One region of the Comamonas sp. GW821-FHT11H03 genome, then DNA from elsewhere that is predicted to be linked to it. Evidence: predicted binding sites of a transcription regulator. Region 1 holds the regulator's gene; each other region holds the start of a gene.
The links. The regulator sigma-54, encoded in region 1, starts transcription at its own class of promoters, with help from an activator protein. The targets are predictions, from matches to a motif close to TGGCANGNAANCTGCTTT.

Region 1 (3,972 bases):
TGACGCCCAACGAGCCCGCCGTCGTGCGGGCTTTTTTATGGGTGTTTTTTACGCAAGTTGCAAAAAGGGAATGACTACAATGGATGCAAGAAACGTGCCTTCCATGAAAAAAACACTCCTACCTCTTGCGCTGGCCTGCGCCCTGGCAGCAGCGACCGGCATTGCTTATGCCGAAAAAGCCGACAGCGCCAAGCCCATGAATATCGAGGCGGATGCGCTGCGCCACGACGAGCTGCAGCAGACCAGTGTCTTCACCGGCAATGTGGTGATGACCAAGGGCACCATCGTGCTGCGCGGTGCTCAGCTCGATGTGCGGCAGGACGCCGAGGGCTATCAGTACGGCGTGGTCAAGGCCGAGGCCGGCAAGCGAGCCTTCTTCCGTCAGAAGCGCGATACGGTGGCCGGTCAGCCCGAGGAGTTCATCGAGGGCGAAGGCGAAGTCATCGAGTACGACGGCAAGGCCGATATCGTCAAGTTCATCCGTCGTGGCGAGATGCGCCGCTACCGTGGCGGTCAGCTCAGTGATCAGGTCACGGGCTCCATCATCATCTACAACAACATCACAGACGTCTACACGGTCGATGGTCAGAAGACCAGCGGTGGCCTGCCCAGCTCTTCCGTGGGGCAGGGCGGTCGTGTGCGCGCCATCATGGCGCCCAAGGACGGAACGCCGGGAGCCCAGCCCAAGCCTGCAACACCTGCCACGCAGCTGCGCCAGAGCATGACGCTGGGCGGCGAGAAAGCTGACGAGAAGAAATGAGCGAGCCGACTTTCTCCAGCAGCCGCAGCGGCGAGTCCGACAGCCGCCTGGAGGCCAAGCATCTGGCCAAGTCCTACGGCAGCCGCAAGGTGGTCAAGGATGTGTCCCTGTCCGTGCAAAAAGGCGAGGTGGTCGGTTTGCTCGGCCCCAACGGTGCGGGCAAGACCACATCGTTCTACATGATCGTGGGCCTGGTGCGCAGCGACGGCGGCGAGATCTTCATCGACGGTCAGCCGGTGGGCGGCATGCCGATTCACCAGCGTTCGCGCCTGGGCCTGTCCTATCTGCCCCAGGAAGCCTCCATCTTTCGCAAGCTCAGCGTGGAAGACAATGTGCGCGCCGTGCTGGAGCTGCAAAAGGACGAGCAGGGCAAGGCGCTGACGCAGGGCGAGATCGAAAAGCGCCTCACCGGCCTGCTGCAGGAGCTGCGCGTCGAGCATCTGCGCCAGTCGCCCGCGCTGGCCCTGTCCGGCGGTGAACGCCGTCGCGTGGAAATTGCCCGGGCCCTGGCCACGCAACCGCGCTTCATTCTGCTTGACGAGCCGTTTGCCGGCATCGACCCGATTGCGGTGATCGAGATCCAGCGCATCATCGGCTTCCTCAAGGAGCGCGGCATCGGCGTGCTGATTACCGACCACAATGTGCGCGAGACGCTGGGCATCTGTGACCACGCCTTCATCATCAGCGACGGCCATGTGCTGGCCGAAGGCACGCCCGAGGAGATCGTGGAGAACGCCGATGTGCGCCGCGTCTATCTGGGCGAACATTTCAGAATGTGATGACCCCTACGCTCCCCCACTTTGTCTGGTCGCTGCCCCCGGAAGGGACCCTGACCGGCTGCGCCGAGGTTTGCCTTGGGGCGGCCCGGCGGCAAACCCATGGCACTGTGCGCGTTGGCAATGATTGTCTGGGAGCCGCGCCTCGATGAAGCCAGGTCTCTCGCTACGCGTTTCGCAGCATTTGTCGCTTACGCCGCAGCTGCAGCAATCCATTCAGCTGCTGCAGCTCTCCACTCTGGAGCTGGCGCAGGAAGTCGAGCAGATGCTGGTCGACAACCCTTTTCTTGAACGTGCAGGCGATGAGGCCGAAGCCGCAGGAGATGCTCCTGTAGATGTAGCTGCTAGCGCCGGTGAATACAGCACTTCAGATAGTATTCATGCTGAAAAGGAGTCATTGCAGGCGCAACCAGCTACTGAAACGGTAGCGGAAGCGTCAACCCCCGAAACCCCTGAAACGCTGAACTGGGAGGCCGACGGCATGGACGGCCAGGACGGGGAGTGGGGCGGCGAATCGAGCAGCGAGTGGGATGCGCCCTCGGCCAGCAGCTCCACGCGCAACCGCGACGGCGATGACGAAACCGATGCCATCGATCTGGCGTGCGAGCACCAGAGCCTGACCGACTTTCTCCATCGTCAGGCGCTGAGCCTGCATCTGGGCGCGGCGGACATGGCGGCACTGCGCTTTCTCATCGAGTCGCTCAGCGAGGACGGCTATCTCGAGGATTCCCTGCAGGAGCTGGCGCAGAGCCTGGCCGGCGACGACCTGGAAGAGCGCGAGGAGCTGGAGCAGCACTTTGTCATTGCTCTGAAGCTGCTGCAAAGCCTGGAGCCCGTGGGCGTGGGGGCGCGTGATCTGGCCGAGTGCCTGCAGCTGCAGCTGCGCGACCTGATCCGCAACGCCGAGGACGAGGGCACGACCGAGGCGCATATGAACCGGTTGCTGCTGGCGCAATCCATCTGCGCGCAGCCCATGGACCTGCTGGCGCGGCGCGATCTGCGCAAGCTCACCAGCCTGTGTGGCGCACGCGAGGAGCAACTGCGCGAAGCCATGGCCCTGATCGCCAGGCTGGAGCCGCGTCCGGGGCGCCGCTTTGTCGACGTGGAGCGCCATATCGTGATACCCGATGTCATCGTGCGCCCGGTGCGGGCAGGCTCGGGCCGAGCGGACTTTTCCGTGCAGCTCAACCCCGATGTCATGCCGCGTCTGCGCGTGCACGACATCTATGCCAGCGTGCTTCGTCGCCACAAGAACAGCGACGGTCATGCGGCGCTGCAGCAGCAGCTGCAGGAGGCGCGCTGGTTCATCAAGAACATCCAGCAGCGCTTCGACACCATCTTGCGTGTTTCCGAAGCCATCGTGGAGCGGCAGAAGAACTTCTTTGTGCATGGCGAGCTGGCCATGCGGCCGCTGGTGCTGCGCGATATCGCCGACACGCTGGGCCTGCACGAGTCCACCATCAGCCGCGTGACCACGGCCAAGTACATGGCCACGCCCCAAGGCACCTTCGAGCTCAAGTATTTCTTCGGCTCGGGCCTGGGTACGGAAACCGGCGGCAGTGCCTCCAGCACGGCCGTGCGTGCGCTGATCAAGCAGTTTGTCGATGCCGAAGATGCCAAAAAGCCGCTATCGGATGCAAAACTAGCCGATATGCTCAAGGAGCAGGGCATCGAGTGCGCGCGCCGCACGGTGGCCAAGTACCGCGAGCAGCTGAAAATTCCCACCACCACGCTGCGCAAGGCGCTGTAGGGCGCCTCAGCCACAAAAAAGCCGCTGATGTATTCAGCGGCTTTTTGTTTAGAGCCATATGTCTTGATGAAGCAAGACCCAAGTGAGGGACAGCAAGCAAAGGCCGCCCTGCAGCGAAGATGTCGTCCCCTTCCGAAGAGAAAGGGGGAAGGCGCAAAGCGCCTCAGGGGGTTATCAAGAAACCAACCACCAGACAAACCAGACCAGCACGCCAATCATCAGCCCGAACTTGAGGACCTTGTAGAAGGTCGGATTCCAGTCGCGGAAGGCACGGCGGTACTTGCCGGCATAGAAGGAAATCTTGAACATCTTGCTGATCATGCCGCGCGGATCGCCCTCGTTGTTGGGCGAGCTGGCGGCGGCCACCACGTTCTTGCCCAGCCAGTGATTGAGCCACTGGGCAAAGCCATTGGTCATGGGGCGTTCCACGTCGCAGAACAGCACGATGCGGTTGCCCTCGCTGCGGTTCTCGGCCCAGTGCATAAAGGTCTCGTCGAAGATCACGCCTTCGCCTTCACGCCAGCTATAGGGCTGGCCGTCGACCTCGATCATGCAGCGGTCGTCGTTGGGGGCCAGCACGGCCAGGTGATAGCGCAGCGAGCCCGCATAGGGGTCGCGGTGCAGATTGAGCTTGGCGCCGGGCGGCAGCTCGGCAAACATGGCGGCCTTGACGCTGGGAATCGACT
Region 2 (3,972 bases), 200 kb from region 1:
ATTTGTCCACCACGGGCGGCACCTTGCCCGAGAGGTAGACGGTGCGGGCGTCGGTGGGAATTTCCACGGCTGCGGCGATGGGGAAGGTCGAGCCCGGTGTCCTGTAACGCAGGACATCGCCACTGCCGGAGGTGGTGGCAGCGCAGCCGGTGAGCAGGACTGCCGTACCCAGAAGGGCGGCGGTAGTGGCGGTCTTGAAGATGGATGGAACGTTCATGTGATCTCCTGAATGGATTTATGGGGTGGCGCGAAAGGGTTTGACGTCGGCGGCAGACAGCTTGTCCGCGTACTGATTGCCGAAGTTGCTGCGCACATAGTTCACGACGTCGGCAATCTGTTCATCGGACAGCTTGCTGGCAAAGGACGGCATGCCGTGCAGGCCGTTCATGACAACAGAGGCCGGGTATGCAGCAGCTGCCAGCTTGGGGTTGGAGGCCAGCGCCGGGTAGAAGCCCGCGCCCTTGGCACCTTCGCCCTTGACCATGTGGCACCCCTGGCAGATCGCCTGGTACAGGGTCTCTCCGCCGCTCTGGCTGAAGCGTGGGCGGACCGCAGAGAAGTTCTGCATCAGCGCCTGGGTATCAGCGGGCGAGATGGAAAGAACGGCGGCAGATTGCAGCGTTTGCAGGTTTTTTATATCCTGGGTTTTCATGCCCTGTGATTGGGCCAGGACGGCACCGGAGAGACCCAGGGCCAGGGCGCAAGCGGCGCAAAGACGGTGCAATGTGTGCATGGTGAAGTTCCTTGTGGCAGACATGGGCGATCAGAGGCTGGAGGCCTTGGCGTGCAGACGCTGGATGGCGTCCAGCGAGGACAGCACGGCACCTTCCTGCCAGGCGGGGATGTACGAGACATGCTCGCCCGCGAGCACCAGGCGACCGTCGATCTGGGCCAGATCCTTGTAGTGCTGCTCGCGCAGCGGATCGGTCCAGTTGCCGAAGCAGCCGTTGATCCAGGGCATGCGATGCCAGGCCACTGACACTCCGTTGAGGAACTCCTGCTTGTACTGCGGATGGATCTGCGCGCCATACTCCAGCGCAAGACGAACGCGCTCGGCCGGCTTGAGCGAGGAGAAACGGTAGCTGTTGGAGTTCTCGAATGCATAGGCGCCCAGCAGCACGGCGGGGCCGTTGCCCATATAGCCGGTGGAGGGGTAGGAGATCTGCTGGATCGGCAGATCGGTGTAGCTGATGCCGCCGTAGATGCGCTCGTCCTCTTCCCAGAAACGGCGCTTGAATTCCAGTCCGACCTTCATGGAGCTACCGTAGGGCACGGCAGCAATCGCGTTCTGCATGGCGCTGCCGGCCTGCACTTCGATCTGGCTCAGGATGGACAGCGGAATGGTGCACACGCACCAGTCGGCGCGGGCCTGCAGCGTGGCACCGGGCTTGAGGGCGTCCACATAGTCCACGGTTACACCCTTGTCGCTCTGGGCGATCCTGGTGACCTTGGCGTTGTAACGGATGGCAGAGCCCAGATCGCGTGCCATGGCCTGGGCCAGCATGTCCATGCCGCCTTCGGGTTGGAAGATGGCGCTGTGGAATTCGTAGATATTGCCCACGCCCATCTGGCGCCACAAATTGGATTCGAGCAGCTCGTGCAGGCCCATGGGCGTCGAAGGTTTAGCCAGCGCCATCATGCCGCCGCCAGGGTCGATGTCGTAGCCACGGAAATCGCTGACCGCATTGCTGGCACGGTAGCGGTACTCCTTGTCCAGCACGCCCCAGGCCTTGAGGCTCTCCAGCAGGCGTTCCTTGTCTTCCCGGCTGACGTTCTGGTCCAGTGCGCCCTGATTGGTAGCCTTTGACAGCAGCTCGGCCACATGGCCGTAGACATCGGTTTGCACATGGCGAAAGCGCTGAGGCTTGCCAGCCAGGGCTTTGCTGTTGTGCAGATAGGCGTTGTAGTTGACTTGGTTGAAGGCTTCGAGCTTGATGCCGAAGCGCTTGTAGTAATCCAGCATCGCATGGTGGTGGTAGGGCACGCGCCAGGGGCCGGGGTTGAAGTAGTTGCCCTTGGCAAAGCCCACTTTCTGGCGCGTGCCGTCGAGTTCGCTGAATTCATCGCCGCCGCGCAGCGTCCAGCAGCGGCCTCCGGCGCGGCTCTGGTATTCAAGCAACTGCACCTTGTAGCCGGCCGCACGCAACTCGTGGGCTGCCACCATGCCTGCCAGGCCAGCGCCCAGCACCAGAACCGATGCACCAGGTCTGGCGTTGCCGAGCCTGACCGGACCGCTGTAATGCGATTCGGCAGCATATCCCAGTGAACTCATGGCTTGATACATGGCACTGCCGCCCGCAACCTTTCCGATCATCGAGAGCAGTTGTCTGCGACTGACATGCTTGCTTGGCTCTGGCATCTGAAATTCCTTTGCTGTTGTGTATTCCGCTGTCCATCCGGGGCTGCGGGGCAAGGGTTTTCAGCAAGAGCTGTGCCAGGGCAGGGGGCTCAAGGCTTTAGATCAATAAAATCAGTTACTTGTTATGTAATTCAGATCAATCTGCGTTCAATCCTCTTGACGCTTATGGTGCATGCTCACTAATTTGAAGCATCAATGACCAAATTGGTGCAGTGGAGTCACACAATGAATGAGCTGAAAAAAAGCGTATCTGCTGTGACAGCGGATACGCCTTGAGAGGGGGCCGGAACTACGGTGCTGCCGGGTTCAGAGCTCGCAGGGAGGCTCGCTGGCCTCACTGACCATGACACGATTGCGTCCACCTCGCTTGGCTGCGTAGAGCATGGCATCGGCCTGCTGGAAGACGGCCTTGATATCGGGATCGCTGTCGGGCCAGTGGGCCACGCCCAGCGAGATCGTGATATGGCCCACTGGCGGCATCTCTATCTTCTCGACCAACTGACGCAGACGCTCGGCGGCATGGGCGGCGGCCTCCAGCGCCGTGCCTGGCAGCAGCAGCAGAAACTCCTCCCCGCCCACGCGGCAAGGCAGGTCATCGACACGCGAGACCTCGCGCATGGTGCGTGCGAGCCGTTTGAGCACCTCGTCGCCTGTATCGTGGCCAAAGCCGTCGTTGATATGCTTGAAGTGATCGATGTCGATGGCAATCACCGAGAACGGCAGCGCTTGCGTCTGAAAGGCGCTGATAGCAGCCTCCAGATGGCGGCGATTGCCCAGGCCTGTCAGCGGATCGGTGTTCACATCCTCGCGCAGCTTGGTGATATTGCGCTGCAGCAGGCCCAGGCCCTTGAGCATGGCTTTCTTGAGTTCGTAGGACTCGAAGTACCAGGACTTGACGGCCTGGATGTTCTGCGCCGTCTCGGGCTTGTCCATATCGTGCGCGCCGTTGGCGAGCTGGCGCAGCGGGCTGGCAATGCGGCGCGCGCTCCACCAGATGACCACCAGCATCAGCAGGGCGATGGGCAGGGTCTTGTAGAGCACGGAGCGCATCAGCTTGTTGAGCGGGGCCAGCGTGGCCGCCTTAGGACGCTGGGCCACAATGCCCCAGCCCGATGCGTGGATGATGGCATAGCCGGCCAGCATTTCCACGCCCTTGCTGTTGACCACCGGCGCCGTACCCGACTCGCCCCGGATCACGGCGTTGATGACATCGTTGTTGATCACCTGATCGCCGATACGGTGGTTGTCGGGGTGATAGATGATGTGCTTGTTCCTGTCCACCACATAGACATAGGTGCCGTCCTGGTAGAAGTGCGAGCCCAGCAGGGTGTCGAGAATGCTGTCTTCCTTGAGGTAGATGCTGCCGCCTACCGCACCGAGGAACTCGCCCTGAGGGCCAAAAATGGGCTGGGAGACAAAGACGATGTAGTTGCCGGCCGTGGACATATAGGGCTGGCTGATGACGGGCCTTCGAGTGCTCAATGTCTGTGTCACTCCGGCGCTTTGCAGCGTCTTACCCATGATCTGCAGGGTTTCGGGCGATGTCGCCAGCACATAGCCCGTGGGGTCGATGATGGTGACGGAGTTGAAGCTCTTGGTTTGCAAGCGCAGAC
Region 3 (3,972 bases), 210 kb from region 1:
GGTGCGAGCTGCTGGCCTCTTCGATCAAGGCCGGCCCTATGCATTCGATGGCGTGCGAAGCGGCCTGAAACACATCGCGGCAGGACAGCTCGGCATCCTTCTGGTCGAGCCGATCGCCGCGGAACACGCGCAGCCGCTCGGCATCGATGCCATAGACCACTCGGCCGATGGCGGACCAGAAGATCGCGCCGGCACACATGACGCAGGGCTCGGCAGACGAGTACAGCGTGGCGCCCGCCAGTTCATCGCGTGAATGCAAGGGACTGGCCAGGCGGATGGCGGACAGCTCGGCATGGGCCGTGCAATCACCGCTCTCGCCGTTGGCATTGCTGGCCTCGGCCAGAACGCGCCCGTCGGCAGCCACGATCAGTGCACCAAACGGCCGGTTGCCGCGCTCGCGCGCCGTATCCGCTAGCGCAATGGCTTCGCGCAAGTAGCGGCCATCGGTGTCATTCAAGGCATGGGCTTGAGGTAAGGACATGGGCCAACCCTCCTCAGGCCTTGAGCATGCGCGCCGACCTGGCGGGCAGCATGCTGCTGTTGAACAGCGCATCGGCAGATGGCGTGGTCTTGAGCGCAAAGGTCTGCACCACACTGTCCAGTTGCTGCTCCAGCAAACGCTTGCTGAAGTCGCCCAGTCCATGGCTTTTGGTGTCTGCTGCGGCCACGTACTGTGCGGTGATGGACCAGCGCTCCAGCTCCAGCTTCTCATCGAGAATCGGCTCGCGCCGGCGCACGGCGGCAATGCCTGCGGCCGGGTTGGCAAGACATTCCACAATCGCACGGTTGGTGGCGCGCAGGAAAGCGGCCACAACCTGCGGCTTCTCGGCGATCAGCTGGCTGGACGCCAGGATCGCATTGCCATACAGATGAACGCCTGCATCGCTGTAGCGCAGTATGGAAAGCTCCTCGGGCTTGAGGCGCGCAAACAGTGATACCGCCGAATCATGGAAATAGGTGGCGGCATCCACATCGCCACGCACCATGACGTTGTCGCGTGCCGAAAACTCCGTCGTGGACCAGGCAAACAGATCGGCGGGCAGATTCTTGCGCCGCGCAACCATGGGCCAGGCACGGCGCGTGGACTCCACTGCCGCTGCGGCCACCTTCTTACCCTTGAGACTGGCGAAATCCGAGGTGATGTCTCTGTCCTTGCGCCCGATGATCACAAAGGGCGCGCGGTTGTAGTACTGGTAGACGGCCTGCACGCGAGGTGTGCCGGCGTTCTGCGCATTGAACTCGATCAGCGAGCTGATATCGCCCAGTCCGAGCTGGTAGGCACCGCTGGCGATACGAGTAATCGAAGCCACCGAGCCCGACCCTACGTCCAGACTCACATCCAGCCCCTCATCGCGGTAGTAGCCGTTTTGCTGGGCCAGAAAGAACGGCGCCGTCTGGCCGTTGACGCGGAAATCCAGCGTGAATTTCAGTGGAGTCAGCGACTTGCCCTGGGCATGGACCCAGGGTGCGCCGCAAAGAGGCAGAGCAGCAAGGAAATGGCGTCGTAGCATGGTGGAACTCTCAGGTCTCTGGCGACAGGAACGCCAGCAGCAGCCGCTGCTGACAGGACTTGAGCAATTTCCGGGCACTGCACGCGGATGCAGGCTGAACGCTTCTACTCGTTCAACCTTCTAGCAATTGGCGTGCCTGCTTTGGGTTGCCCCTTGCCTGGTATCAACAAAGTGCATGCAAAAGAGATGGATGCATGGATTCATGCACAGCAATGCACCAGATTGAAGCCATGCACCAAAACCAAGGGTGCCGGCGCCCTGCTCAATGGCTGGCACGCTGTTTGCTGCACTCAAATCAAGAGTAGAAGCGTTCAGCACGGCGCTCTGACCTTCCCCCGGTCAGCAGCTTCGCGGGTCATTGCTCTTGAAGTGGGTGCGGCAGCCGGCCGCGCCTGGTATCCACACTTCAGATGCCCGCAGCCCAAAGTCTCACTGGCAACGTCGGTGTCTGAAGTCATCGCAAGAGAAATTCTTATGCAGACTATGACCAGCCACTCTTACAGCCTTGGCGAACTGGACAAGGAAGCCCGCATGGGCGGGCAAGGCGCAGAAACCTCGGCGCGCGAAGTTCGCGTCATAGACATCAGCGACTTCGAGAAGCGCAAGCAGGAGATTGCCGAGCAGATCTGGAGCGCTTCGATGGAAATCGGCTTCTTCCAGGTTTCCGGCCACGATATTGCCCAGGCCGATATCGACGCCGCGTTCGGCAGGGCCGAACAGCTATTTGGCTTGCCGCCCGAAACCAAGGCGCAATGGCCGCTATCGCGCAATGCAGGCTGGGAGCACAAGGCGCAGATTCGCCCTTCCACGCGCACCCCCGACCAGAAAGAGTCCTATCAGGTCACACGCCCGCGCATGCAGGGCCTGTGGCCCAGCGAGCAGGAGCTGCCCGGCTTCAAGCAGGCCACGCTGGCCTTTGAGCATCAATGCTGGCAGGTAGGCATGCAGTTGCTGTCCTGCTTCGCCTACAAGCTGGGCTTTGATGAGGAGTTCTTCATCCGCGCACATGACCCCGCCGTGCCCAGCTACCAGAGCACCCTGCGCATGCTGCATTACTTTGCCGTGGACCCGGCACTCAAGGACGAAATCGGCCTGTGGCGCGCAGGCGCACATACGGACTTCGACTGCCTGACGCTGTTGTTCCAGCGCGCTGGCCAGGGCGGGCTGCAGGTGCTGCCCGGCAAGGAGGCCGAGGCCCAGCAATGGACACCCGTGAAGCCCGTGGATGGTGTCATCACCTGCAATATCGGCGACATGCTGATGCGCTGGAGCGACGATCAACTGCCCAGCAACTTCCACCGCGTGCGCAACCCGCAGCCCCATGAGTACCAGGGAGCCCGCTACAGCCTGGCCTTCTTCTGCCAGGCCAATGAGGACACGGTGATCGAAGGGCCGGCCAAAAAATATCCGCCCATCACAGGGGCGGAATATTTGCGTCAGCGCATCAGCGCCAATTTCTCGAACAAGTACTGACCCCCTGAGCAGCCCTGCCGCGTCCCCCTAGGGGGACGACACCTTCGGGGCGGGGCAGCGCTTCCTCGGTGCCCCTGGCTTCGGGGTGCGCCAGTTTCCAGCCCCCGTCTTTGGCGCAGTGTGATGTGGTCTGAATTGAAACGACAAGGCTCCGGGCCCCGGAGCCTTGTCGACAATCAGGGCTGGCGCAGATCAGCGCAGCGACTCGATGAGATCGATGTACTGCTGCTTGGCCTCATCCGGCGTCGTGCCTTCCAGCTTGGCCCACGCATCCCACTTGGCACGGGCCACCATGTCGGTGAAGCTGGGCTTCTTGGCTTCGTTGTCACCCTCGGTCGCTTGCTTGTACAAGGCATAGATCTTAAGCAAGGTGGCGTTGTCGGGACGCTCGCCGAGCGAGGTGGAATTCTTGACGGTCTCTTCAAACCGGGCGTTCAGATCAGACATGAAAGGTCTCCTGGGCTTTAGTAATCGAGGCCAGTGTAGCCAAAAATCCGCCAAATTAGAACGACCGTTCTTTTTATTTCGCAAAGTACTGCGACGTCGGCAAGCAAGCTGCCCTTTGCGGCACGCGCGCCCTCTGACCCGCCTCTTCGTGATTCGCCTTGCGGCAGCAGCAACGGACGGCCTTCAGAACATCATGCGCAGACCCGCATCAAAGCCCAATGCGCTGCGCGGCTGCATGCCGGGGCTGTTGCTGTAGGCCGGCTGCGGCATGATGACCGGGCTGCTGACGGCCAGCGGCGTCACACCCATCACCGCAGGATTGTTGTGTCCATTGCTCACGCTGATACGTGACACCGTGGTGTAGAGCGCCGTACGTTTGGAGAGGTTATGCACATAACCCAAGGCCAGCTTGTTCACCGATGCGTCGCCAGTTCCCTGCCCATTTTTGAATTGCACCCTGGCCACCGACGCCCTGAGCTGATGCAGTCCGACAGGGATTTGCACACCAGCCAAAAGCCCGTCATAACGGTCTGTGGCCCGC
Region 4 (3,972 bases), on a different contig from region 1:
ACGGAGAACCATCATGGTCAGTGCCGTCCTTCAATCACCGCTCGAACTCGACCCCCCGCACGATCCGCAGCTGGCAGCCCAGGCGGCCAATGATGCGCTGCTCGAAGCTTCAAAAGAGATAGCCGCTGGCACAGAACTTGTAAAGGCTGAAGTGCAAAAAGATATCAAACCCAAGGCGATAGTCACGGCTGCGGTTGCGGTGGCACCCAGCCGCTTGCGCCAGTGGGCTGAGCAGCTATTTGGTCAGGCCCTGCCGCCGCTGCTGGGGCTGGCGCTGCTGGTCGGCCTGTGGTCGCTGGTCTCCAGCACCACCGGCAAGAGCATTCCGACCCCGGCCGAGACCTGGGAGCAGGCCTTGCAGGTGTTCAGCGACCCGTTCTACCGCAACGGACCCAATGACCAGGGCGTGGGCTGGAATGTACTGTCCTCGCTGCAGCGCGTGGCCCTGGGTTTCGGTCTGGCGGCACTGGTCGGCATCCCTTTGGGTTTCGTGATCGGGCGCTTCAGCTTTCTGTCGCGCATGTTCAACCCGCTGATCAGCCTGTTGCGTCCGGTGTCGCCGCTGGCCTGGCTGCCGATCGGCCTGCTGGTGTTCAAGGGCGCCAATCCGGCAGCCATCTGGACCATCTTCATCTGCTCGATCTGGCCCATGGTCATCAACACCGCCGTGGGCGTGCAGCGTGTGCCCCAGGACTATATGAATGTGGCGCGCGTGCTCAATCTGTCGGAGTGGAAGATCGCCACCACCATTCTGTTTCCGGCGGTGCTGCCCTATATGCTGACCGGCGTGCGCCTGGCCGTGGGCACGGCCTGGCTGGTGATCGTGGCCGCCGAGATGCTGACGGGCGGGGTGGGCATAGGTTTCTGGGTCTGGGACGAGTGGAACAACCTCAACGTCAAGAACATCATCATCGCCATCTTCGTGATCGGCATCGTGGGCCTGGTGCTGGAGTGGGCTCTGGTCAAGCTGGCTTCGGCCTTTACGTTTGAAGAGGTCAAGACTTAACCCACCCCTGAGCCGCGCCCTCGGGCGCGTCACCCCCTCAATGGGGCACCACCGGTGGCCCGGCAAAGCCGGCGCCACGGTGGCCTCGGAAAAAAGCAAGGAGTACCTCATGCATACATCTCTCAGCACCAAGTACATCGAGATCCACGGGGTGGAGCAGACCTTCAAGACAGCCAAGGGACTGTTTCCCGCGCTGCGCGACATCAATGTGAACATTGCCAAGGGCGAGTTCGTCAGTCTCATCGGGCACTCGGGCTGCGGCAAGTCGACGCTGCTCAATCTGATTGCCGGCCTGACCATTCCCACGGGCGGCGCATTGCTGTGTGCCAACAAGGAAATCAAGGGCCCCGGCCCCGAGCGTGCGGTGGTCTTCCAGAACCATTCGCTGCTGCCCTGGCTGAGCTGCTGGGGCAATGTGCACCTGGCCGTGGAGCGAGTCTTCGGCAAGCGCGAAAGCAAGGCACAGCTGGCGCAGCGCACCGATGCGGCGCTGGCCATGGTGGGCCTCAGCCATGCGGCGCAAAAGCGCCCCGGCGAAATCTCGGGCGGCATGAAGCAGCGCGTGGGCATTGCGCGCGCGCTGTCCATGGAGCCGCAGGTGCTGCTCATGGATGAGCCCTTCGGCGCTCTCGACGCCCTGACGCGTGCCAAGCTGCAGGACGAGTTGCTGGAGATCGTGGCTCGCACCCACAGCACCGTGGTCATGGTCACGCACGATGTGGACGAGGCCGTGCTGCTGTCCGACAAGATCGTGATGATGACCAACGGGCCGGCAGCCACGATTGGCGAGGTGCTGCATGTGGCATTGCCGCGCCCGCGCAGCCGGGTGGAACTGGCTGAAGATGCCCGTTATCAAAGCTACCGCAAGGCGGTGATCGACTTTCTCTACACGCGTCAGGGCCACGTGGAAAAAGCGGCCTGAGCCTTTTCTATTTCAAGCTGCATGGCGCCTTGGGGCGCCATGTTTGTCTTGCACAGCAATAAAGCGGCCATGCACAAAAGCAGTGCATGCCGCGGGATGGAATAGCCTTTGCAGGCTGAGAAAAGCTGGCACAGCAATTGCGTGTTGTTCAGCGTGGCCAAGGTGGGTCACCGGGGGATGGTGCAAGGCTGGACCAGAACCCACAGACAAAGACGTCTACGCGTTCATGCAAGTCATGAAGCGCGCAGACGTCTTTTTTTTGGCTTTGCAAATGCCCACGGGGACTCAGATGAAAAAATCCAAACTGGTCATGATTGGTAACGGAATGGCAGGCGTGCGTGCGCTGGAAGAGCTGCTGGCCATTGCCCCCGATCTGTACGACATCACGGTCTTCGGCGCCGAGCCGCATCCCAACTACAACCGCATTCTGCTGTCGCCCGTGCTCGCCGGCGAGCAGACGCTCGGCGATATCGTGCTCAACGACTGGTCCTGGTACCAGGACCACCATATCTTGCTGCACGCCGGCTATACCGTGACGGCGGTCGACCGGGCCCGGCGCACGGTGCATGCGGTCAATGCCCTGGGCGAGAGTGCCAGCGCCGAGTACGACCGCCTGATCATGGCGACGGGCTCCAAGCCCTTCATCCTGCCCATCCCGGGCAAGGACCTGGAGGGCGTGCTGGCCTACCGCGACATTGCCGACACCGAGGCCATGATCGAAGCGGCAAAGACACTCAAGCATGCGGTGGTGATCGGCGGTGGCCTGCTGGGACTGGAGGCGGCCAACGGCCTCATGAAGCGCGGCATGCAGGTCACCGTGGTGCATGTCGGCGACTGGCTGATGGAGCGCCAGCTCGACGATCAGGCGGGCCGCATGCTGCAGAAGTCGCTGGCCGAGCGCGGAATGCAGTTCCGCATGCAGGCGCAGACGCAGGAGCTGCTGGGCGACGAGGACGCAGGGCGCAGTGGCCGCGTGCGCGCCGTGCGTTTCAAGGACGGCAGCGAGATCCCGGCCGAGCTGGTGGTGATGGCCGTGGGCATCCGGCCCAGCACCGAACTGGCCGAGTCCATGCATCTGCATGTGAGTCGCGGCATCGTGGTCAGCGATACGCTGCAGACCGTGACCGATCCGCGCATCTATGCCGTGGGCGAATGCGCGGCACACCGAGGCATTGCCTACGGACTGGTGGCGCCCCTGTTCGAGCAGGGCAAGGTGCTGGCCAACCATCTGGCCGAGTTCGGCATCGGCCGCTACCTGGGTTCGCTGACCTCGACCAAGCTCAAGGTCACGGGCATTGATCTGTTCTCTGCAGGCGATTTCCAGGGCGGCGGCGACACCGAGGAAATTCTCATGAGCGACCCCTATGCGGGGGTCTACAAAAAGCTGGTCATCAAGGACGACAAGCTGGTCGGTGCCTGCCTCTACGGCGACACGGTGGACGGCAGCTGGTACTTCAAGCTGCTGCGCGAGGGCCGCAGCGTGGCCGATATCCGCGACAAGCTGATGTTTGGCGAATCCAATCTCGGCGACACCGGCCACCAGGGGCAGAGCAAGGCTGCGGCCATGGCCGACGGCGACGAGGTCTGCGGCTGCAACGGCGTGACCAAGGGCGCGATCTGCAAGGCCATCAAGGACAAGGGCCTGTTCACGCTCGACGATGTGCGCAAGCACACCAAGGCCAGTGCCAGCTGCGGCTCCTGCACGGGACTGGTGGAGCAGATCATCATGTTCACGGCGGGCGGCGACTACTCGGCAGCTCCCAAGACCAAGGCCATGTGCGGCTGCACCGATCACGGGCACCAGGCCGTGCGCGATGCGATCGCTGAGCACAAGCTGCTGAGCACGGATGCGGTGTTCCGCTTCATGGAGTGGCGCACGCCCAATGGCTGTGCCTCCTGCCGTCCGGCCGTCAACTACTATCTTGTAAGCACCTGGCCCAAGGAAGCCAGGGACGACCCGCAAAGCCGCTTCATCAACGAACGCAGCCACGCCAATATCCAGAAGGACGGCAGCTACAGCGTGATTCCGCGCATGTGGGGCGGC

Region 2: a site for sigma-54 is predicted at 2,420-2,437, ahead of AC1RTQ_RS03490 (flavin monoamine oxidase family protein). Genes of this name have one in related genera too.
Region 3: a site for sigma-54 is predicted at 1,782-1,799, ahead of AC1RTQ_RS03430 (isopenicillin N synthase family dioxygenase). Genes of this name have one in related genera too.
Region 4: a site for sigma-54 is predicted at 2,055-2,072, ahead of nirB (nitrite reductase large subunit NirB). Genes of this name have one in related genera too.

The regions. Positions count from the first base shown of each region.
Region 1 covers NZ_JBXARF010000001.1:945,561-949,532, reverse strand. Annotated here, with positions in the region: gene lptA (lipopolysaccharide transport periplasmic protein LptA) at 104-760, shown strand; gene lptB (LPS export ABC transporter ATP-binding protein) at 757-1,539, shown strand; gene AC1RTQ_RS04460 (RNA polymerase factor sigma-54) at 1,685-3,286, shown strand; gene AC1RTQ_RS04455 (aspartyl/asparaginyl beta-hydroxylase domain-containing protein) at 3,461-3,972, opposite strand, start outside.
Region 2 covers NZ_JBXARF010000001.1:747,742-751,713, reverse strand. Annotated here, with positions in the region: gene AC1RTQ_RS03500 (RidA family protein) at 1-217, opposite strand, end outside; gene AC1RTQ_RS03495 (c-type cytochrome) at 236-733, opposite strand; gene AC1RTQ_RS03490 (flavin monoamine oxidase family protein) at 764-2,359, opposite strand; gene AC1RTQ_RS03485 (sensor domain-containing diguanylate cyclase) at 2,666-3,972, opposite strand, start outside.
Region 3 covers NZ_JBXARF010000001.1:732,279-736,250, forward strand. Annotated here, with positions in the region: gene AC1RTQ_RS03420 (nucleoside deaminase) at 1-481, opposite strand, end outside; gene AC1RTQ_RS03425 (ABC transporter substrate-binding protein) at 495-1,511, opposite strand; gene AC1RTQ_RS03430 (isopenicillin N synthase family dioxygenase) at 1,986-2,984, shown strand; gene AC1RTQ_RS03435 (acyl-CoA-binding protein) at 3,177-3,431, opposite strand; gene AC1RTQ_RS03440 (porin) at 3,615-3,972, opposite strand, start outside.
Region 4 covers NZ_JBXARF010000002.1:140,800-144,771, forward strand. Annotated here, with positions in the region: gene ntrB (nitrate ABC transporter permease) at 14-1,006, shown strand; gene AC1RTQ_RS05125 (ABC transporter ATP-binding protein) at 1,116-1,928, shown strand; gene nirB (nitrite reductase large subunit NirB) at 2,218-3,972, shown strand, end outside.